4 regions of the Streptomyces kanamyceticus genome follow, and region 1 is predicted to be linked to each of the others. Evidence: riboswitches for the same ligand, from Rfam matches in the RefSeq annotation. Region 1 holds a riboswitch; each other region holds the start of a gene.
What was found. A riboswitch is a leader RNA that binds a small molecule or an ion and turns the genes downstream of it on or off. The one in region 1 is predicted to bind cyclic di-AMP.
Positions count from the first base shown of each region.

Region 2: another riboswitch for cyclic di-AMP. It lies ahead of CP970_RS22800 (M23 family metallopeptidase); the one in region 1 lies ahead of CP970_RS25775 (LysM peptidoglycan-binding domain-containing protein).
Region 3: another riboswitch for cyclic di-AMP. It lies ahead of CP970_RS16710 (C40 family peptidase); the one in region 1 lies ahead of CP970_RS25775 (LysM peptidoglycan-binding domain-containing protein).
Region 4: another riboswitch for cyclic di-AMP. It lies ahead of CP970_RS10935 (M23 family metallopeptidase); the one in region 1 lies ahead of CP970_RS25775 (LysM peptidoglycan-binding domain-containing protein).

Region 1 is NZ_CP023699.1:6,000,665-6,005,837, forward strand. Features, by position in the region: gene CP970_RS25765 (cytochrome P450 family protein) at 1-361, shown strand, start outside; gene CP970_RS25770 (transglycosylase family protein) at 509-1,543, shown strand; cyclic di-AMP (ydaO/yuaA leader) riboswitch at 1,738-1,941, shown strand; gene CP970_RS25775 (LysM peptidoglycan-binding domain-containing protein) at 1,946-2,662, shown strand; gene eno (phosphopyruvate hydratase) at 3,033-4,319, shown strand; gene CP970_RS25785 (FtsB family cell division protein) at 4,468-4,947, shown strand; gene CP970_RS25790 (DUF501 domain-containing protein) at 4,971-5,173, shown strand, end outside.
Region 2 is NZ_CP023699.1:5,332,785-5,337,957, reverse strand. Features, by position in the region: gene CP970_RS22805 (aldo/keto reductase) at 1-359, opposite strand, end outside; gene CP970_RS22800 (M23 family metallopeptidase) at 529-1,611, opposite strand; cyclic di-AMP (ydaO/yuaA leader) riboswitch at 1,623-1,770, opposite strand; gene CP970_RS22795 (PP2C family protein-serine/threonine phosphatase) at 1,992-3,170, opposite strand; gene CP970_RS22790 (MFS transporter) at 3,281-4,525, opposite strand; gene CP970_RS22785 (PLP-dependent cysteine synthase family protein) at 4,522-5,173, opposite strand, start outside.
Region 3 is NZ_CP023699.1:4,067,761-4,072,933, forward strand. Features, by position in the region: gene pcrA (DNA helicase PcrA) at 1-2,201, opposite strand, end outside; cyclic di-AMP (ydaO/yuaA leader) riboswitch at 2,445-2,618, shown strand; gene CP970_RS16710 (C40 family peptidase) at 2,627-3,841, shown strand; gene CP970_RS16715 (hypothetical protein) at 3,914-4,267, opposite strand; gene CP970_RS16720 (C40 family peptidase) at 4,613-5,173, shown strand, end outside.
Region 4 is NZ_CP023699.1:2,758,465-2,763,637, reverse strand. Features, by position in the region: gene CP970_RS10940 (M16 family metallopeptidase) at 1-1,304, shown strand, start outside; cyclic di-AMP (ydaO/yuaA leader) riboswitch at 1,501-1,662, shown strand; gene CP970_RS10935 (M23 family metallopeptidase) at 1,676-2,476, shown strand; gene CP970_RS10930 (GntR family transcriptional regulator) at 2,655-3,341, shown strand; gene CP970_RS10925 (HPr family phosphocarrier protein) at 3,509-3,790, opposite strand; gene CP970_RS10915 (bifunctional acetate--CoA ligase family protein/GNAT family N-acetyltransferase) at 3,946-5,173, shown strand, end outside.

The DNA.
Region 1 (5,173 bases):
GCGGTTCGCCACCGAGGCGCTGACCGTCGGCGGGCAGGACATCGCCGCGGGCGATCCCGTCCTGGTGGTGCTCGCGGCCGCTGACCGCGACCCCGCTCGGTTCGACGACCCCGACACCCTCGATCTGTCCCGGCGTGACAACCAGCACCTCGGATACGGGCACGGAATCCACTACTGCCTGGGCGCCCCGCTCGCCCGTCTGGAGGGCCAGACCGCCCTCGCGACACTGCTGCGCCGACTTCCCGACCTGCAACTCGCGGTGGATCCTGCCGATTTGCGGTGGCGTGGCGGGCTCATCATGCGGGGACTGCGGACGTTGCCCGTGGAGTTCGCAGCCGCACAGAGAACGGTGTTCGACTGAGCCTCAGCTGACGGTCTGTCAAGACTGTGACTTTCACGTGATCTCCGCTGCATCGACTTGTGACAAGCGTTCGAGTGCGACTACGTTCACGTCGACTCGGGCACCCGGTGCCCCAGTCGCCGCAATAGTCTCGTGAAAGGCAACCGCATGCTCTCCGGCAATGGTCGTCACCGACGCCCCCGCCAAGCCCCGGCCCTCATCGTCGCGGCAGGAGTCACCGGATCCGCCATCGCCATCCCGCTGCTCGGCGCCACCAGCGCGAGCGCCGCCGACACCGCGACGTGGGACAAGCTCGCCGAGTGCGAGAGCGGCGGCTCGTGGAGCGCCAACCCGGGCAACGGGTATTACGGCGGGATCCAGTTCTCCCAGGAGATGTGGGAGAACTACGGCGGCCTCGACTACGCGTCGAGCGCCGACCAGGCGTCCAAGTCGCAGCAGATCGCCGTCGCCGAGAAGGTTCTCGACGACCAGGGCCCGGCGGCCTGGCCGAGTTGCGCCCCGATCGCGGGTCTCACCGACGACGGCGCGGCCGCCGACGTGGACCCGGGTGCGCCGATGACGCCCGCTCCCTCGGACTCCGCGGACCCCTCGGGGCCGAGCGGATCCGACGGGAAGGGCAGCGGTAAGGGCAAGAACGGCGAGAAGCCCTCGGGCAAGCCCTCCGAGGAGCCTTCGGGGAAGCCCTCGGACTCGGCCGACCCGTCTGACTCCGCTGACCCCTCCGACTCCTCCGACCCGACCGACGCGTCGGGAGACAAGGGTCACGACAAGCCGGACAAGGGCGGCGAAGACGGCAAGGGCGAGACGGACGGCAAGGGCGACTCCGACGACTCCGGCAAGTCCGGAGAGAAGGACGCCACTTCGCCCGCGCCCGAGGACTCCACCGCCCCCTCCGACGACTCCGCCCCCGGCCGCCACCGAGGCGACAGCGCCGACGAGCGGCCCTCCGGAGGCGACGGCAAGGACCGCACGGGACGGCACGCCTCGCGCGGCGGCGACCGCTCCGGAAAGACGGCCGACGGGACGTACACGGTCCGCTCCGGCGACAGCCTCTCGGTGATCGCGGACGACCTCGACGTCGACGGCGGCTGGCCCACGCTCTACGCCGAGAACAAGAGGACCGTCGGCGGTGACCCGGACCTCATTCTCCCCGGTCAGAGCCTCGATTTGGGCGAAAAGTAAGGGAAGTTGACGAAGAGTCGGGCGGGGTCTTCGCGTCGTATGTCCGGTTTGGCGCGAGTGAGAGATGGGTCTCAGAAGCCCTGATCGTCTTTGAAATTCCGGCGATCGCATGTCTACGGTCGTCACCGCTCGCCACTGGTGGGCCCCGCCGGTCGGTACGCCGAATCCTGCCAACGGCCGGACGGGAACAGTCGTCGCTTTGAGCGCCGTAGGCAGGAGCGGGGGACCCAAGGTAAGTGCCGGGACCGACCGTTGAAGGGCCGAGCAGCCGACAGGCTGAGCGGTCGTGAGACGGAGGGAAACGGCTAGGGGTTAAGTCGCACTCAAGGAAGTGCGGCCGGGCAACTTCACTGGCCCGAACCCGACAGCTCACCTCGCAGGCGTCGGTGAGGGGATCAACTCATGCTGTTTTCCAGCAAGGGCAAGCACCGCCGCCCGTCCAAGGCCACCCGTGTCGTCACGCTCGCCGGTGTCACCGGTGCCGCCGTGGCGGCCCCGCTGATGGCCGCTGGTTCGGCCTCCGCCGCCACCGGCGCCGAGTGGGACGCCGTCGCCCAGTGCGAGTCCGGCGGCAACTGGTCCATCAACACCGGCAACGGCTACCAGGGCGGCGTGCAGTTCTCGCCGTCCACCTGGGCCGCGTACGGCGGTACGAAGTACGCGCCGACCGCCGACAAGGCCTCCAAGGCCCAGCAGATCGAGATCGCCGAGAAGGTCCTCGCGGGCCAGGGCAAGGGTGCCTGGCCGAGCTGTGGCGTCGGTCTCTCCGGTGCCGCGTACAACGGTGGCGGCGGCTCGCAGCAGCAGGCCCCGCAGCAGCAGGCCAAGCCGCAGCCGCAGAAGACGCAGCAGCAGGCCGCCCCGCAGCAGCAGGCCGCGCCGAAGCCGCAGCCCGCGCCGCAGACCGAGACCACGAAGAAGAAGACCGTCGAGACCCCGACCGGCAAGACGGTCAAGAAGGGCGACGGCGAGTACAAGGTCGAGTCCGGCGACACCCTGTCCAAGATCGCCGAGTCGCACAAGGTCAAGGGCGGCTGGCAGAAGGTCTACAAGCTCAACGGCGACATCATCGACGACGCCGACTTCATCTACCCCGGCCAGCAGCTGCACCTCAGCTAGTCAGCCAAGGCCTCTCGGCAGGGCCCCGCTCAAGGGCCCGGCCCGGCCGTGCCTCGGCGGACGCACGGCCACCCACCCCGTCCCCACGGGCTCCCCGCCCCGGTGCGCGTATCCCCCGTACGCACCGGGGCGGGGCCATGTCCGGGTGCCGCCGCCCCGCCGCCACCCCCGTGCCCGGCCTCGGCCGTGTTCGCCCCTAGCGAGCTACCGGTCAGTAGGAACGCGGGCTTCCGTCCTGTTTCCCGGGTATTTGGGCCCTCGCCCGTCCCACGGGACGGGCGGTCGGCTGGCCGAAGCCCCGGAGCCCGTTAGGCTCGTGAGACGCAGGGCTGAAGCGGCCCCGCGTAAATGCGTCACATCCCAGAAGGAGATGCTCGTGCCGTCCATCGACGTCGTCGTAGCCCGGGAAATCCTGGACTCCCGAGGCAACCCCACGGTCGAGGTCGAGGTCGGCCTCGACGACGGCAGCACGGGTCGTGCCGCCGTTCCGTCCGGTGCCTCCACCGGTGCCTTCGAGGCCATCGAACTCCGTGACGGTGACCCCAACCGTTACCAGGGCAAGGGTGTCGAGAAGGCCGTCCTCGCCGTCATCGAGCAGATCGGCCCGGAGCTCGTCGGCTACGACGCCACCGAGCAGCGCCTGATCGACCAGGCCATGTTCGACCTGGACGCCACCGACAACAAGGGCTCGCTCGGCGCCAACGCCATCCTCGGCGTCTCCCTCGCCGTCGCGCACGCCGCCTCCGAGGCCAGCGACCTGCCGCTGTTCCGCTACCTCGGCGGCCCGAACGCGCACCTGCTGCCCGTCCCGATGATGAACATCCTGAACGGTGGGTCGCACGCCGACTCCAACGTCGACATCCAGGAGTTCATGATCGCCCCGATCGGCGCGGAGTCCTTCTCCGAGGCCCTTCGCTGGGGCGCCGAGGTCTACCACACGCTCAAGAAGGTCCTCAAGACCAAGGGCCTCTCCACCGGCCTGGGCGACGAGGGCGGCTTCGCCCCGAACCTGGAGTCGAACCGCGCCGCGCTCGACCTCATCATCGAGGCCATCAAGCAGGCCGGTTACGTGCCCGGCGAGCAGATCGGCCTCGCGCTCGACGTCGCCGCGTCCGAGTTCTACAAGGACGGCAAGTACGAGTTCGAGGGCAAGTCCCGCTCGGCCGCCGAGATGACCGAGTACTACGAGGAGCTCGTCTCCGCGTACCCGCTGGTCTCCATCGAGGACCCGCTGTACGAGGACGACTGGGCCGGCTGGAACGTCATCACCGAGCGCCTGGGCGACAAGGTCCAGATCGTCGGCGACGACCTCTTCGTCACCAACCCGGAGCGCCTGGCCCGCGGCATCGAGGAGGGCTCCGCCAACGCCCTGCTCGTCAAGGTCAACCAGATCGGTTCGCTGACCGAGACCCTGGACGCCGTCGAGATGGCCCAGCGCAACGGCTTCAAGTGCATGATGTCCCACCGCTCCGGCGAGACCGAGGACGTCACCATCGCCGACCTCGCGGTCGCGGTGAACTGCGGTCAGATCAAGACCGGCGCCCCGGCCCGCTCGGACCGCGTCGCCAAGTACAACCAGCTGCTCCGCATCGAGGAGATCCTCGACGACGCGGCCGTCTACGCCGGTCGCAGCGCCTTCCCGCGCTTCAAGGGCTGAGCTCTCGTAGGCACGTAGTTACGTGCTTTGCATCCAAGGAATTGAATAGAGAGCAAAGGCGTAGCGAAGCGAAGCGTCCCCGCACCCGGTCCCGTACCGTGTGCGGGGACGTACGTACGTTTACGCGCTGCTCTGGGGAGGCGGAACCATGGCCAAGGCCGGGACCAAGGACCGGTTCTCCACCGCGACCCGCCTGCGGCTGCTCGGCGAGCAGACCGCCGAGCGGGTCTACCGCTCCCAGACCAAGCGCCAGGCCCGCCGCTCCCGCCTCACCGGACGCGCGGCGCTCCTCGCGCTCGTGCTCTGCTCCCTCGTCGTCGCGCTCGCGTACCCGATAAGGCAGTACGTCTCGCAGCGCGCCGAGATCGACGACCTGCGCAGGCAGAAGGCCGAGCGTCACGAGGACGTCGAGAGGCTGCGCGACGAGAAGGCGCGCTGGCAGGACGACGCGTACGCGGAGCAGCGCATCCGCGAGCGGCTGCACTACGTGATGCCGGGCGAGACCGGCTTCACCGTGATCGACCCCGCGGCGGCGACGAGCCGCCGCGCGGACCAGGGGGCGGCCACGCGCCCCTGGTACTCGAACGTCTGGGACGGCGTCGACAAGGCCGACCGCCCCGACGACTGACCCACGGACATGGAAAGACAGGCATGCACACGCCCCCGCCGACCACCGAGCGCACCGAACCCACCGACGCCGACGTCGAGGCCTTCAAGCAGCAGCTCGGACGCCCGCCGCGCGGCCTGCGGGCCATCGCGCACCGCTGCCCCTGCGGACAGCCCGACGTCGTCGAGACGGCCCCGCGCCTCCCGGACGGCACGCCGTTCCCCACGACGTACTACCTGACGTGCCC
Region 2 (5,173 bases), 670 kb from region 1:
TCGATGTAGTCGGTGCCGAGGCGTCGCAGGGACGCGTCGGCGGCCCTCTTGATGGTGTCGGCGGACAGGCCCTTGTACTCGGGGTGGGCGCCGACCTTGGTGGCCACGACGATGTCGGCGCGGTTGCCGCGCTCGGCGAGCCACTCGCCGATGAGGGTCTCGGACTCGCCGCCCTCGTTGCCGTCGATCCAGGCCGTGTACGCGTCGGCGGTGTCGATGAAGTTGCCGCCCGCCGCGGCGTAGGCGTCCATGACCGCGAAGGACGCGGTCCGGTCGGCGGTCCAGCCGAAGACGTTGCCGCCCAGGGAGAGCGGGAAGACCTCTAGGTCGGAGGCGCCGAGTGTGCGAAGAGAAGTCATGTGCTGCTCAACGCGCCCACCGGAAACGGAATTCCGTGTAGGGCCCACCAAACCGGCGGCCCTGGCGTCGGGGGGTTGTCGCCAGGACCACCGGAGTTCTGGTGGCGCGTCAGGGGTTCCAGCGGTACGTCAGAAGTTCCAGCGGTACGTCAGAAGTTCCAGCCGTACGTCAGGGGTTCAGGCCCTTGCCCTGCAGCCAGCCCAGCGGGTCGATCCCCGTGCCGTCGGCCGTGTGGACCTCCATGTGGAGGTGCGGCCCCGTCACGTTGCCGGTCGCGCCGACGCGGCCGATGACGTCGCCGGTGGAGACCTTCTGGCCCGCGCTGACGTTGAGCGAGGACTGGTGGCAGTACCAGATCTCCGTGCCGTCCTCGAGTTCGAGGACGGTGCGGTAGCCGTACGCGCCCGCCCAGCCCGCCTCCTTGACGGTGCCGGTGTGCACGGCCTTGAGCGGCGTGCCGGTCGGCGCCGCGAAGTCGAGGCCGGTGTGGTGCCCGGAGGACCACATGGAGCCGGAGTCGCCGAAGTGCGAGGTCAGCGTGTACGAGGAGGTGGGGATCACGTAGCTCTTGGCGAGCTTCGCCAGGCGCTCGGCCTCCGCCTTGGCCTTGCGGGCCGCCTCTTCCTTCTTCTTCTTGGCGGCGGCCTTGGCCGCCACGTCCTTCTCGGCCGCCTTCTGCTGGGCGGCGGCCTCTTCGGCGGCCTTCTTGGCGGCGGCCTGCTCGGCCTCGGCGCGCACCGCGTCGTCCGCCTGGTGCTGCTGGTTCTCGGCCTGCTTCATGATGCGGGAGCGCAGTGCCTCGCCCGCGTCGGTGGTGCCCTGCTCGGCGTCGGTGGTGCTGACACCGGCGGCGGTGAGCGGCGCGGCGGCGGTGCGGGCGCTCGCGTCCGAGGAGTCCGACGAGTCGTCGGACATCAAGGAGCCCACGCCCGGCAGGGACTTGGCATCGGGAAGCGAGTCGGCGACGGCTCCGACGCCCGGCAGGTCGGGCATGGATATCGCGACCGGCGGCTTGCCGCCCTGCGCGGTGGCGATGCCGCCCGCGCCGACCGCGGCTATGACACCGACGCCGAGAACGGTGGAGCTGCGGGCGAGCCCGCCGCCCTTCTTGTGCACACGGTGCCTGCCGCGGACGGGACGAATGGACTCCTCGGTGGGGTTCCACTCCTCCCAGGAATCCTGGTCGTATCCACCGAAGTCGTCGTCATTCGGCACATACGGGGCTTGGGGGGCAGGGCGGTTGGACGCCACGGGGGCGCACTCCTTTCCTTCCTTCTCGCCTACCGGGTTAGCTGACGGGTTCGGAGCAGGAAGGTCTCCTACGGACATCTGGCACGGATGCACAGAGGCCCGATTCACCCCAAGTTGGTGGTTCCCCGGCTCCCTTGCGGGATTAGGCGCGTGCGCACGGAGCCGCCTCTAGTGACGGCTGGGACGACCGCGCTGCGTTATCGAACGTTAATAGACAGCGGGGGCGGATTCCAAGCCGTTCCGACTGATCGTTAACGCTCTTGGCCCGTACTTAACGGGACACGGGGGTGAGGAACGGGGCGAGTTGACCCCGGATCCGCCCACACCGGAACTTCACATTCACTTGACAGTACGTCAGTTGTTATGCGGAGGGGTGCGCTTCACTCACCGTCGGTGACCTCCCCCTGCCGTACGCCGGGCCGCCGCACCGCGAGCAGCGCCATGTCGTCCGTCGCCCCGCCCCCGGTATGCCGCCGCACCTCCTGCACGAGCGTGGCCAGCAGCACGTGCGGACCGTCCTGGCCCGGGAAGATCCGGCCGCCGAGCCGGTCCGCGGGATCGTAGAAGACGCCCGCCACGTCACGCGCCTCGGAGAGGCCGTCCGTGTAGAAGAGCAGCGTCGCGCCGGGCGGGAACTCCGACTCGTCCGCCCGGTCCGGCCAGGTACCCAGATCGCCCATGCCGAGCGGCAGCGCGGGCTCGCTCGCCGAGAGCACGCAGAGGCGACCGTCCCCGCGCAGCAGCAGCGGCGCCGGGTGGCCGCGGTTGATGAGGCGTACGACGCCTTCGCCGTGCCGGATCTCGCCGAGGACCGCGGTGGTGAACCCCTCGAACGCGTCGAGCCCTTCGCGCCGGGTGCCCTCCCGCGCGAGGGCGCGCTCCAGGCGCTGCGCCACCGCCTCCAGCGTGGCCTCCTGCTCGGCGGCCTCCCGGAAGGCGCCGATGACCACGGCGACGGCGGCGACCGCGCCCATGCCCTTGCCCCGTACGTCGCCGACGATGAGCCGTACGCCGTGCGGGGTGTCCTGCACCGCGTAGAGGTCCCCGCCGATGAACGCGTCGGCCTGCGCGGCCTCGTACCGTGCCGCGATGTCCAGGCCGCCGATGCGCGGATCCGGTTCGGGCAGGACGGCGCGCTGGGTGGCCTCCGAGATGGAGCGCGCGGTGGCGAGCCTGGCGTTGCCGCGGCGCACCACGCGGTTGATGACGATCGCGAGCCCCGCGACCGTCATCACGGTGATCAGCTCGGTGACCGTCTCGACCGTGCTGTCGGACGAGTTTCCGTAGTGCAGGAGCAGGACGGCGACCGACGCCGCCGCGCCGGTCAGGACGGTGTTGAGCAGCGAGTAGAAGGGCGCGGCGATCAGCGGGGCCGCGGTGAACAGGGGCGCCGCGGTGAATTCGGGCGGTGTCAGCGCGTCGTACGCCACTCCGACGACCAGCAGCAGGACGGGCAGCGCCCGCACGAAGGTCCCCTCGTGCGCGGTGGCGCCGCTGTCGTCGATCCGGTCGGCGCGTCTCCCCCCACGGCCACCGTCGCGTCCTCCTCGCTGCCCCACCGCTCGCTCTCCCGCCGACTGTGCGCCCAGCACCTCACCGCGCTGCACTCAGGCTTCCCGCAGCGCGGTGAGGGTGCGACCTGGTGTGGGCCGACCGGGTTACGCCCGCGCTAGGCGCCGGTCACCGCGGGGACCGGCGCGAGCCGCCCCGTCCGGGCGAGGCCGCGCAGCGCCACCGCGCAGCACGCGCCAAGGGCGGCCAGGACCAGCCAGGGCAGTGCGGGCAGGTCACGGGTGGCGTCGAGCAGGGCGCCCATGCCGAGGTTGCCCGCGGTGATGCCGATGCCGCAGACGGTGTTGTAGAGGCCGTAGTGCGTGGCCACCCAGCGGTCCCCCGCGAGCGAGACGACGGTGTCCATCTCGAAGGGGTAGAGCACGGCGGTCGCCGCGGCGAGCGCCGCCGCGCACAGCAGCAGGCCCGCGACCCCGACGTACCGGGAGCCGCCGAGCGCGGGTGGCAGGAACGCGGCGCCCATCAGGCCGAGCCCGGCGACCAGGCACTGCTCGCGCGTCCAGGTGCGCCGGCACCAGTCGGTGATCCGCAGCTGCCCGAGCAGCGCGACGAGCCCGGACACCACGAAGAGCGAACTGGTCGCGACGGTGCCCGCGGTGCCCTCGCCGAGCAGCCGCTCCACGGACAGCGGCAGCGCGAGATAGACCTGGAAGGACAGGACGTACGACCCGGTCATGGCCAGCGAGAAGAGCCAGAAGGTCCGGTTGCCGAGGACCACGCGCCACTGGCCGCCCTCGCCGCTCTTCGCCGCGTCCTCGGCCCGCCGTCGCGCGGGCAGTCTGAGCACCTGGACCACCGAGAGCCCCGCGAACAGCACGGCGGCCACCGCGCAGGTCAGCCGGAAGTCGAACCCGGTCAGGGCGAGTCCGACGAGCGGCCCGAGCAGGATGCCCGTCTGGTAGAAGACGTTGAACAGCGCGAACGCCTCCACACGGCGCTCGGGCGGCCCCGCCTCCGCGGCGACGTACGCCCGTACCGCCGGATTGAAGAGCGCCCCCGCGAGCCCGGTCGCCACCGACGCGGCGATCAGCACCGGCAGGGTGTCGGCGAAGGCGAGCGCCCCGAAGCCGACGGTCCGCAGCGCGCACCCCGCGACGATCATCGGCTTGTAACCGAGCCGGTCGGCGAGCGCCCCGCCGACCAGGAACATGCCCTGCTGGGAGAGGTTCCTGACCCCGAGCACCAGGCCCACCGCCCAGGCGGCGAGCCCGAGTTGGCCCGAGAGGTGGGCCGCCAGGTACGGCATCAGCATGTAGAAGCCGAGGTTGATCGTGAACTGGTTGACGAACAGCAGCTGCACCGCGGGCTCGAACGCCCTGGCCCGGCGCCAGACCCCGGTCACAGCACCGCGCCCTTGGTGCTGCGGTCCCACCGGGACCACTCGGTGATGCCCTGCTCGGGCCCCATCACCTCGCGCGGCTTGTCCGGCACGGCGCCGCCGGTGAGGCCCTGCGCCGCGCAGTACTCGTCGCTGAAGACCGTGTCGAAATAGCGTTGCGGGCCGTCGGGGAAGACCGCGGCGACGCGGGTGCCGCGCGGCCGCGTCCTGGCCAGCCAGCCCGCCACGAGCGCCACGGCGCCGACGCTCCAGCCGCCGGTGGCGAACTGCCGCTCGGCGAGCCGCCGAGCGCACCGCACCGCTTCCGCGGGCCCGACCCAGTGCACCTCGTCGAAGGCGTCGTGGTCGACGTTGCCGGGGTGGATCGAGGAGCCGAGGCCGCGCATCAGGCGCGGGCCCGCGGCCAGGCCGAAGATGGTCGACGCGACGCTGTCCACGCCGACCAGTTCGAGGCCAGGCAGCGCTCCGCCGCGCAGCGCCCGCGCGATCCCCGCCGAGTGCCCGCCGGTCCCGACCGCGCACACGAGCACGTCGAACTGGCCGAGCTGCTTGAGGAGTTCGTCCGCGAGCGTGCCGTACGCGGCCGGGTTGTCCGGGTTGTGGTACTGGTTCGGGCTCCACGCGCCGCCGCCGAGCTCGGGCCCCGCCATG
Region 3 (5,173 bases), 1.9 Mb from region 1:
GGCGGGTTGTACGAGGGCTGGCCCCAGGCGCTGCGCATCGAGGACCGCGTCAGATAGAGCCGCTCACGCGCGCGCGTAATGCCCACGTACGCAAGACGCCGCTCCTCCTCCAGCTCCTTGACCTGCCCCAGCGAGCGCATGTGCGGGAAGACGCCGTCCTCCATGCCGGTCAGGAACACCACGGGGAATTCGAGGCCCTTGGCGGTGTGCAGTGTCATCAAGGTGATGACTCCGGAGCCGTCGTCCTCCTCGTCCGGGATCTGGTCGGAGTCGGCGACGAGGGCGACGCGCTCCAGGAAGTCGGAGAGCGAACCGGCGGTCGCGGCACCAGCCGCGTCCTCCTCGCCCGCTGCTCCCTCTGCGTCCGCCGTGCCCTCGGCGCCCTCTGCGGCGTCAGCGGACTCAGCGGCCTGACCGCTCTCCTGCTCGAACTCCAGCGCCACAGCGGCGAGTTCCTGAAGGTTCTCGATGCGCGTCTCGTCCTGCGGGTCGGTGGACGCCTGCAACTCGGCGAGATAGCCGGTCCGTTCGAGCACGGCCTCCAGGACGACCGCAGGGCCCGCGCCGGACTCGACGATGGTCCGCAGCTCCTCCATCAGCGTGTTGAAACGCCTGACGGCGTTGGTCGACCGGGCCGCCATTCCGTACGCCTCGTCGACGCGGCGCAGCGCCTGCGGGAAGGAGATCTTCTCGCGCTGCGACAGCGCGTCGATCATCGCTTCCGCGCGGTCGCCGATGCCTCGCTTGGGAACGTTGAGGATGCGCCGCAGCGGCACCGCGTCCTCGGGGTTGGCGAGCACGCGCAGGTACGCGAGGACGTCCCTGACCTCCTTGCGCTCGTAGAAGCGCACGCCGCCGACGACCTTGTAGGGCAGGCCGACGCGGATGAAGATCTCTTCGAAGACACGGGACTGAGCGTTGGTGCGGTAGAAGATCGCGACGTCGCCGGCCTTCGCGTCGCCCGCGTCGGTGAGGCGGTCGATCTCGTCGGCGACGAACTGCGCCTCGTCGTGCTCGGTGTCGGCGACGTACCCCGTGATGCGCGCGCCCGCGCCCTGGTTGGTCCACAGGTTCTTCGGGCGGCGGCTCTCGTTCCGCTCGATGACCGCGTTCGCGGCGGTCAGGATCGTCTGCGTGGAGCGGTAGTTCTGCTCCAGGAGGATCGTCGTCGCGTCCGTGTAGTCCTCCTCGAACTGGAGGATGTTACGGATGGTGGCGCCGCGGAAGGCGTAGATGGACTGGTCCGCGTCACCCACCACGCAGAGCTCGCCGGGGTCGTCACCCTCGCCTCCGGAGGGACCGACCAGCTCGCGCACCAGGGCGTACTGCGCGTGGTTGGTGTCCTGGTACTCGTCGACCATGACGTGCCGGAAGCGGCGCCTGTAGTGCTCGGCGACGTCGGGGAAAGCGCGCAGGAGGTGGACCGTCGTCATGATCAGGTCGTCGAAGTCCAGTGCGTTCGCCTCGCGGAGGCGGGACTGGTACATCGCGTAGGCCTGGGCGAGGGTCTTCTCGAAGCCGTCGGCGGCCTGGGCTGCGAAGTCCTCCTCGTCGATCAGCTCGTTCTTCAGGTTCGAGACCTTGGCGCTGAAGGACTTCGGCGGGAACTTCTTCGGGTCGACGTCCAGGTCGCGACAGACCAGGGCCATCAGACGCTTGGAGTCCGCGGCGTCGTAGATCGAGAAGGAGGACGTGAAGCCCAGCTTCTTGTACTCGCGGCGCAGGATGCGGACGCAGGCGCTGTGGAACGTCGACACCCACATCGCGTTCGCCCGCGGTCCGACGAGCTGCTCGACGCGCTCCTTCATCTCGCCCGCGGCCTTGTTCGTGAAGGTGATCGCGAGGATCTGGCCGGGGTGCGCACCGCGCTCGGCGAGGAGGTACGCGATGCGGTGGGTCAGCACGCGGGTCTTGCCGGAACCGGCACCGGCGACGATGAGCAGCGGGGAGCCCGCGTGCACGACCGCCGCGCGCTGGTTCTCGTTGAGGCCGTCGAGAAGCGCCGCCGGGTCGATGACCGGGCGCGGGGCACCACCGCGGTAGTGCGCGTCCCGGGTCATGGGCGCGTCGAACTTCCCGTCGAACAGATCGTCCGGAATGGGCTCCGGAGTGGTGTCCTCGGGCGGCGGCGGGGGCTCTTCGTCCGCGGCCCGAGAGGGCTGCAGGTCCGCCAGGAAGCTGTCATCAAAGAGGCTGCTCATCGCCTCCCGAGTCTAGGCGGCCCCACTGACAACCCGCCCCGGGTTCCGGCCACCTCCCGCCGATGACGGTCCGCCCCGGGGCGATCACGCTCCGCTCCCGCGCGTCATGCCCACATCAGGAGCTTCGAAAAGTCACGAAAATGTATCGGGCATATCGAACATCAACCTTCACACGGGCCACACGAGTTGGCTAGCGTGCTGCGCGGGCCGCACGTCCCCCCACCGGCGAACCCCGCCGGGAACGGGTGGCCTACGCCGAGTCCGACATGCTCGGAGCCGGGGACCCACCAAGACCTTGGGGTGAATCGGTCCCGTACGGAGTACGAGGCAAGTACGAAGTACGGGGCTGTAGGGCAACCTTCCGGACCACCCGCCCGAACCCGACAGCTAACCCGGTAGGCGGTCTACGGAAGGAGTCGCCTCTCTTGGCGTCGCACCGCAAGCCGCGGACCCGGACAGCCGGAAAACGCACGGCCCCCGCCATCGGCATCACCACGGCCGCCCTCACCTCCGTGGCGCTCCTGTCACAGAGCGCGCAGGCGGCCCCCTCCGCGCCGACGAAGCCCAGCCTCGAAGAAGTGCAGAAGAAGGTCGACGACCTCTACCACCAGGCGGGCGTGGCCACCCAGAAGTACAACTCGTCCAAGGAGAAGACCGACAAGCAGCGCAAGAAGGTCGACCACCTCCTGGACGACGTGGCCAAGCGCACCGAGAAGCTGAACGCGGCCCGCCAGGAGCTCGGCTCCTTCGCCGCCGCGCAGTACCGCACCGGTGCCATCTCGCAGACGGCGACGATGATGCTCGCCAACGACCCGCAGGGCTACTTCGACCAGAACCACCTGTCGAACCGGCTCACCGAGCGCCAGAAGAAGGCGGTCGACGACTACCAGACCGAGCAGGCCTCGGCGACGAAGCAGCGCACGAAGGCGGCGAAGAGCCTCAAGACGCTGACCGACTCGCGCGACGACCTCAGGACGAGCAAGCGGACCGTCCAGAAGAAGCTGGGCGAGGCCCGCACGCTCCTGTCTGAGCTGACCGCCGAGGAGAAGGCCAGGCTCGCGGCGATCGAGCGCAAGAAGGAGCAGGCGGCCAAGCGCAAGGCCGACGAGCTGGCCCGCAAGCAGGTCGCGGAGGCGGAGCGCAAGCGCAAGGCGGAAGAGGCGGCGCAGAAGGAGAAGAACGAGGGCCAGGGCGAGGGCGAGGGCTCTGGTTCCGGCTCGGGCTCGGGCACCGGATCGGGCTCAGGTTCCGGCTCCGGCTCCGGCTCCGGGAGTACGGACGGCAGCTACGCCACCAAGGCCGCGAAGGTGATCGACTTCGCCGAGGCCCAGATCGGCAAGCCGTACGTCTGGGGCGCCACGGGCCCCGACTCCTACGACTGCTCCGGACTCACCCAGGACGCGTGGAAGGCCGCCGGGATCTCCCTGCCGCGCACCACGTGGGACCAGGTGAAGGTCGGCACGACGGTGAAGACGGCCGACGCCAAACCCGGTGACCTGGTCTTCTTCTACGACGACATCAGCCACGTCGGGATCTACATCGGCAACGGCAAGATGATCCACGCCCCGAAGCCGGGCGCGAACGTCCGCGTCGAGTCGATCTACTACATGCCGATCCACAGCGTGGTGCGCCCCGCGTGACGGCCTGACTACGCGCGCGTGGCCCGCATCCTCCAGGGGATGCGGGCCACGCGCGCGTAGAGAGCGGAAAACTCAGGTCCAGAGCACCGCGATGAAGATGTTCGCCACGGTCAGCAGACCCACCGCCCCGAACATCCCCTTGTCGACCTTCTCCTCGTCCCGCTTCACATAGACCAGCGCGAGGATCACGATCAGCACGGCCATCTTGATGCCGATCTTGAGGTTGTTGACCGGGTTGTCGTCCGCCTGGTTCAGGCCGACCAGGACGACACCGGTGACGAGCATGGTCAGCGCGCCGTGCAGCATCGCGGGGCTGAAGCGGGCGGTGCCCTGGCCCATCTGCTTCATCTGGGTCAGGAAGCCGCCCAGGAGCGAGGCGATGCCGATGATGTGCAGGCCGACGAAGAGATGGATGAGTACGTCCATGAGCCGGAGCCTAACCGGGGCCTGTTCCACCCCACACGGCCGGTCCCTTATCACCGTCACGCAGGCTGTCAGGGAACAAACGTCGCATCGGTCACAGAGCCACGCGAAGTGGATGTTAAAGAGTGATTTGCACGGTCACATTCAGTCACCGCGTCGCTCACATTTCTCAGTTACGTGCAATCCCTCACCAGGCCGTGACGGTCAGGTTTAGCGTCCTGGACCAGGTGACCGACTCCCCACCGCCGCCCGGACCCGGGGCGGCAGTCGGCCACCACCGCCGAGGAACCGGCGGCGGTCCGCTCCCCCTGTGCGGGCCGCCGCCGGACACGTAAGGAGCCTCTCTCCGTGTCAGCGCACCGCAAGCCCAAGCAGCGCTCGCTCAGCGGCAACACCGCCCGCACGGCCGTCACCATCGCCCTCGCGGGAGCCGCGTCGGCGACCGCGTTCGACGGCGTGGGCAACGCGGAACCCCGCCTCAGCCCCGCCGAGGTGAAGTCCAAGGTCGACTCGCTCTACCGCGAGGCGGAGATCGCCACCGAGAAGTACAACGGCGCGAAGGAGAAGGCCGAGAAGGCCGAGAAATCCCTCGGAGTGCTGCGCGACGAGGCGGCCCGCAAGACGGCGAAGCTCAACTCCGCCCGCGAAGAAGTCGGTTCGTACGCCACCGCCCAGTACCGCACCGGCGGCATCGACCCGACCGTGCAGCTGGCCCTCTCCTCCGACCCCGAACAGTTCCTCGACCGCGCCGCGCTCGCCGACCGGGCGGGCAACCGCCAAGCGGCGACCGTCAGCGGCATACACAAGCAGCTCCAGGAGATCGACCAGCTGCGCTCCGAGGCGGACGACCGCCTCGACGCCTTCCACAAGCGCCAGGCGGAGCTGAAGAAGCAGAAGAAGACGGTCACC
Region 4 (5,173 bases), 3.2 Mb from region 1:
GCGGCACCCTCACCAACGGCCTCACGGTGCTGCGCTGCCACCGCCCCGGCCAGCAGGTGGTCGCCGTCGAGATCCACCTCGAAGCGCCTCTCGAGGCCGAGCCCGCGGGCCTCGACGGCGTCGCCACGATCATGGCGAGGGCCTTCAACGAGGGCACCGACAAGCACTCCGCCGAGGAGTTCGCCGCCGAGCTCGACCGCTGTGGCGCCACGCTCGACGCGCACGCCGACCACCCGGGCGTACGCGTGTCGCTCGAAGTCCCGGTCTCCCGGCTCCCGAAGGCGCTCGGCCTGCTCGCCGACGCGTTGCGCGCCCCGGCCTTCGCGGACAGCGAGATCGAGCGCCTGGTGGCCAACCGCCTGGACGAGATCCCGCACGAGGCGGCCAACCCGGCCCGCCGCGCCGCCAAGGAGCTCTCCCGGCAGCTCTTCCCCGCGACCTCGCGCATGTCGCGGCCGCGCCAGGGCACCGAGGAGACGGTCGCGGCCATCGACTCGGCGGCCGTGCGCGCCTTCTACGAGAAGCACGTCCGGCCCGCGACGGCCACCTTCGTCATCGTCGGCGACCTCACGGGGACGGATCTGGACGCCGTCCTCGCCGACACCGTCGGCGCCTGGACCGGCGACACGGCCCAGCCGCGTCCGGTGCCCCCGGTGACCGCCGACGACACCGGCCGCGTCGTGATCGTGCACCGCCCCGGCGCGGTGCAGACGCAGCTCCTGATCGGCCGCATCGGCGCCGACCGGCACGACCGCGTCTGGCCCGCCCAGGTGCTCGGTACGTACTGCCTGGGCGGCACCCTCACCTCGCGCCTGGACCGCGTCCTGCGCGAGGAGAAGGGATACACCTACGGCGTACGGGCGTTCGGCCAGGTGCTGCGTTCCGCGCCGGACGGCTCGGGTGCGGCGATGCTCGCCATCAGCGGCTCGGTCGACACGGCGTCCACCGGACCCGCGCTCGACGACCTCTGGAAGGTGCTGCGCACGCTGGCCGCCGAGGGCCTCACGGACGCCGAGCGTGACGTGGCCGTGCAGAACCTGGTGGGCGTGGCCCCGCTCAAGTACGAGATGGCGTCCTCCGTGGCGGCCACGCTCGCCGACCAGGTCGAGCAGCACCTGCCGGACGACTTCCAGGCGCAGCTGTACCGGCAGCTCGCCGCCACCGGCACCGTGGAGGCCACCGCGGCCGTCGTGAACGCCTTCCCGGAGGACCGCCTGGTGACGATCCTCGTCGGCGACGCCGAGGAGATCGAGGAGCCCGTCAGGGCGCTCGGGATCGGCGAAGTGACCGTCGTCACGAGCTGAGGGGCAGTCAGGACATATCGGGACCCCGGTGGCCGAAGTGGCCGCTGGGGTCCCCATATGTCCGAATTCATATGGAGGTTGCCTGTCTGCCCTGTGGCGTGCGCTACAAAAAGCTAGTTCTGTTTGTCGATTGAAAGACGGTCCGTTTAGCTTCAATCCGGCTGTCCGTCACGCAGTACGTCGCATCCGCGGCACCGGACAGTCATCGCCGAGTCCCCGTACGGCGCGAGCCAGGGGAGCCGGGGACCCACACGTCCCCTGGGGTGAATCGGGAACCTTGCCGCGAGGCGAGGAACTCGTAGGAGACCTTCCTGCTCCGAACCCGTCAGCTAACCCGGTAGGCGAGAAGGAAGGAAAGGATCAGCCGCTTCATGGCGTTCACCCGTGCCACCGGGAAGCACCGTCGTCCGAGCCGCCTCACGCGTACCACCGCGAACGTAGCGGGCGTCGCCGCGCTCACCACCACCGGTGTCATCGGAGGCCTGGCCGCTCCGGCGCTCGCCGCCGAAGACGCCGCCGTCGAGCACACCGGCCTCACCCAGGCCATCTCCGTGGGCGACTCGCTCGCCGAGAGCGTCGACGCCCAGGCCGCCGCGCAGAAGCAGGCCGCCGACGACGCCGCTGCCGCGAAGAAGGCCGAAGAGGCCGCCAAGAAGCAGGCCGCCGAGGAGAAGCGCAAGGCCGAGGCCAAGGCGAAGGCCAAGGCCAAGGAGGAGCGCGAGGCCAAGGAGCGCGCCGCCCGCGAGGCCGAGCGCAAGCGCCTGAACACCTTCGTCGCCCCGATCTCCGGCTCGTACGTCTCCACGGGCTACCAGACCGGTGGCGCCATGTGGTCCTCCGGCAGCCACACCGGCATCGACTTCCACGCCGCGTCCGGCACCTCGGTCCACGCGGTCGGCTCCGGCACCGTCGTCGAGGCCGGCTGGGGCGGCGCCTACGGCAACAACGTGGTCATCAAGATGAACGACGGCACGTACACCCAGTACGGCCACATGTCGTCCCTCGGCGTCACCGTCGGCCAGACGGTCACCCCGGGCCAGCAGATCGGCCTCTCGGGCTCCACCGGCAACTCCAGTGGCCCCCACCTCCACTTCGAGGCCCGCACCGGCGCCGACTACGGCTCGGACATGGACCCCATCGCGTACCTGCGCGGGCACGGCGTCAACGTCTGACCCGCCCCCTCCGCGACGCACCGAAAGCCCCGGCTCCACTGGAGCCGGGGCTTTCGTCTTGGCCAAAAGGCATCCATGAATTTCGGCCCGCCGTCGGAAATCACCGCGCCCTGCAATAGAGTCGACGGGCGAGCGTCAATCGACCGCGTTTCGCGGGGATTAAGGCGGAGGTTGGGTCATGCGCATTCCCGCGCAATCGGTCTGCACGGCCATCCGGGACGACATCGTCTCCGGCGTCCATGAACGGGGCGGCCGGCTCACCGAGGAACTCCTCGCGCGACGCTACGGAGTATCGCGCGTTCCCGTGCGCGAGGCGCTGCGCACCCTGGAGGCGGAGGGTTTCGTGGTGACCCGCAGGCACGCGGGCGCGTGCGTGGCCGAGCCCACCGGGCGGGAGGCCGCCGACCTCCTGGAGGTCCGGGCGCTGCTGGAACCGCTCGCGGCGGCGCGCGCGGCGCAGCACCGCACCGAGGCGCACCTCAAGGTCCTTCGCGGCCTGGTCAGGCTCGGCCAGGACCGCTCACGGCGCGGGCAGGGGGAGGATCTGCGCTCGCTGGTGGGCTGGTTCCACGAGACGCTCGCCCAGGCGTCCGGCGGCCCCGGCATCGGCGTGCTGCTCACCCAGCTGCGGCGCAAGGTCGACTGGATGTACGTCGTGGAGGCCCGGGCGGCCTCTCCGGAGTCGTGGTCCGAGCGGGCGGCGATCGTCGACGCGGTGTCCCGCGGGGACGCGGAGCGCGCCAGGGCGCTGACCGCGGCGCACGTGGAGCGGGCGAAGGGCGCGTACCGATTGCGCCCACCGGTGCGGGGCGACGGTGTGAGCGAAGTGCAACCTGCCGTAAACACGGCGGCGCTCCCGAATTAACACGGGCGCCGTATACAAGACGTACGCAAAGAGAGGCCCAAAAAGAGGCCCTTTCCCCTTTCCCTCTTTGTCTTTTTGTTTCCCCGCGCATGCATTGATGGGGAATACGTCGATGGGGTCACCCGGAATTCCGGGTGACCCCATCGACGTGTTTCGTGGAACGTGTCCTAGACCGTCTCCGGGAGCTCCTCGAGGCCCTCGGCGACGAGCTTCGCCAGGCGGTCGAGGGCGGCGTCCGCGCCCTCGGCGTCGGAGGCGAGCACGATCTCCTCGCCGCCCTGGGCGCCCAGGCCGAGCACCGCGAGCATCGAGGCGGCGTTGACCGGGTTGCCGTCGGCCTTGGCGATCGTCACGGGGACGCCGGCGGCCGTGGCCGCGCGGACGAAGATGGAGGCGGGTCGGGCGTGAAGGCCCTCGGCCCAGCCGACGTTGACGCGGCGCTCAGCCATGTGTTGCTGCCCTTCCAGGTGTTTCACACTTGTCTAGACCAGTGTCTCATGCCGTCACGGGTGCTCTGCCGGACGTACGTCCCGCTCCCGGCCGCCTTTCGACCTGTCCTAGCCTGCCCCGGCCCCAGCGGACGCGCGACCCGTACCCTGGCCCCATGCAGAGCCCGTCGGATCAGCAGGATCGGCACGACTATCCCGCCCACTGGGAAGCCGATGTGGTGCTGCGCGACGGGGGCACCGCCCGGATCAGGCCCATCAGGGCCGCGGACGCGGACCGTCTGGTCAGCTTCTACGAACAGGTCTCCGACGAGTCGAAGTACTACCGGTTCTTCGCGCCCTACCCCCGCCTCTCCGCCAAGGACGTGCACCGGTTCACCCATCACGACCAGGTGGACCGGGTGGGGCTCGCGGCGACCGTCGGCGGCGAGTTCATCGCCACCGTGCGCTACGACCGCATCGACGGGCGCGGCATGGCCGCCAGCGCGCCCGCCGACGAGGCCGAGGTCGCCTTCCTCGTGCAGGACGCCCACCAGGGCAGGGGAGTGGCCTCCGCGCTCCTCGAACACATCGCGGCCGTCGCCAGGGAGCGCGGCATCCGCCGCTTCGTGGCCGAGGTGCTGCCCGCCAACACCAAGATGATCAAGGTGTTCACGGACGCGGGCTATCAGCAGAAGCGCAGCTTCGAGGACGGCGTCGTACGCCTGGAATTCGATCTGGAGCCGACCGACCGCTCGCTCGTCGTGCAGCGCGCCCGCGAGCACCGGGCCGAGGCGCGGTCCGTGCAGCGGCTCCTGACGCCCCGCTCGGTCGCCGTGGTCGGCGTGGGCCGCACCCCCGGCGGGGTGGGCCGCAGCGTGCTGCGCAACCTCCAGGAGGCCGGATACGCCGGGCGGCTGTACGCGGTGAACGGCGAGTTCGACGACGACGGCGAGCTCGACGGAGTGCCCGCCCACCGCTCCGTGCGGGACATCGACCCCGGCGAACCGGTCGACCTCGCGGTCGTGGCAGTGCCCGCCGACCGGGTGCCGCAGGTCGTCGCCGAGTGCGGTGAGCGCGGCGTGCAGGGCCTGGTGGTGATCTCCGCGGGCTATGCGGAGAGCGGCGCCGACGGGCGCGAGCGGCAGCGCGAACTGGTGCGCCAGGCGCGGTCGTACGGCATGCGCATCATCGGCCCGAACGCCTTCGGAGTCATCAACACCTCTCCGGAGGTGCGGCTCAACGCCTCCCTCGCGCCCGAGGCGCCCGTGCGCGGCAGGATCGGCCTGTTCACGCAGTCCGGCGCGATCGGCATCGCCCTGCTGTCCGGCCTTCACCGGCGGGGCGCGGGCCTGTCCACGTTCGTGGGCTCGGGCAACCGTGCGGACGTGTCGGGCAACGACGTCC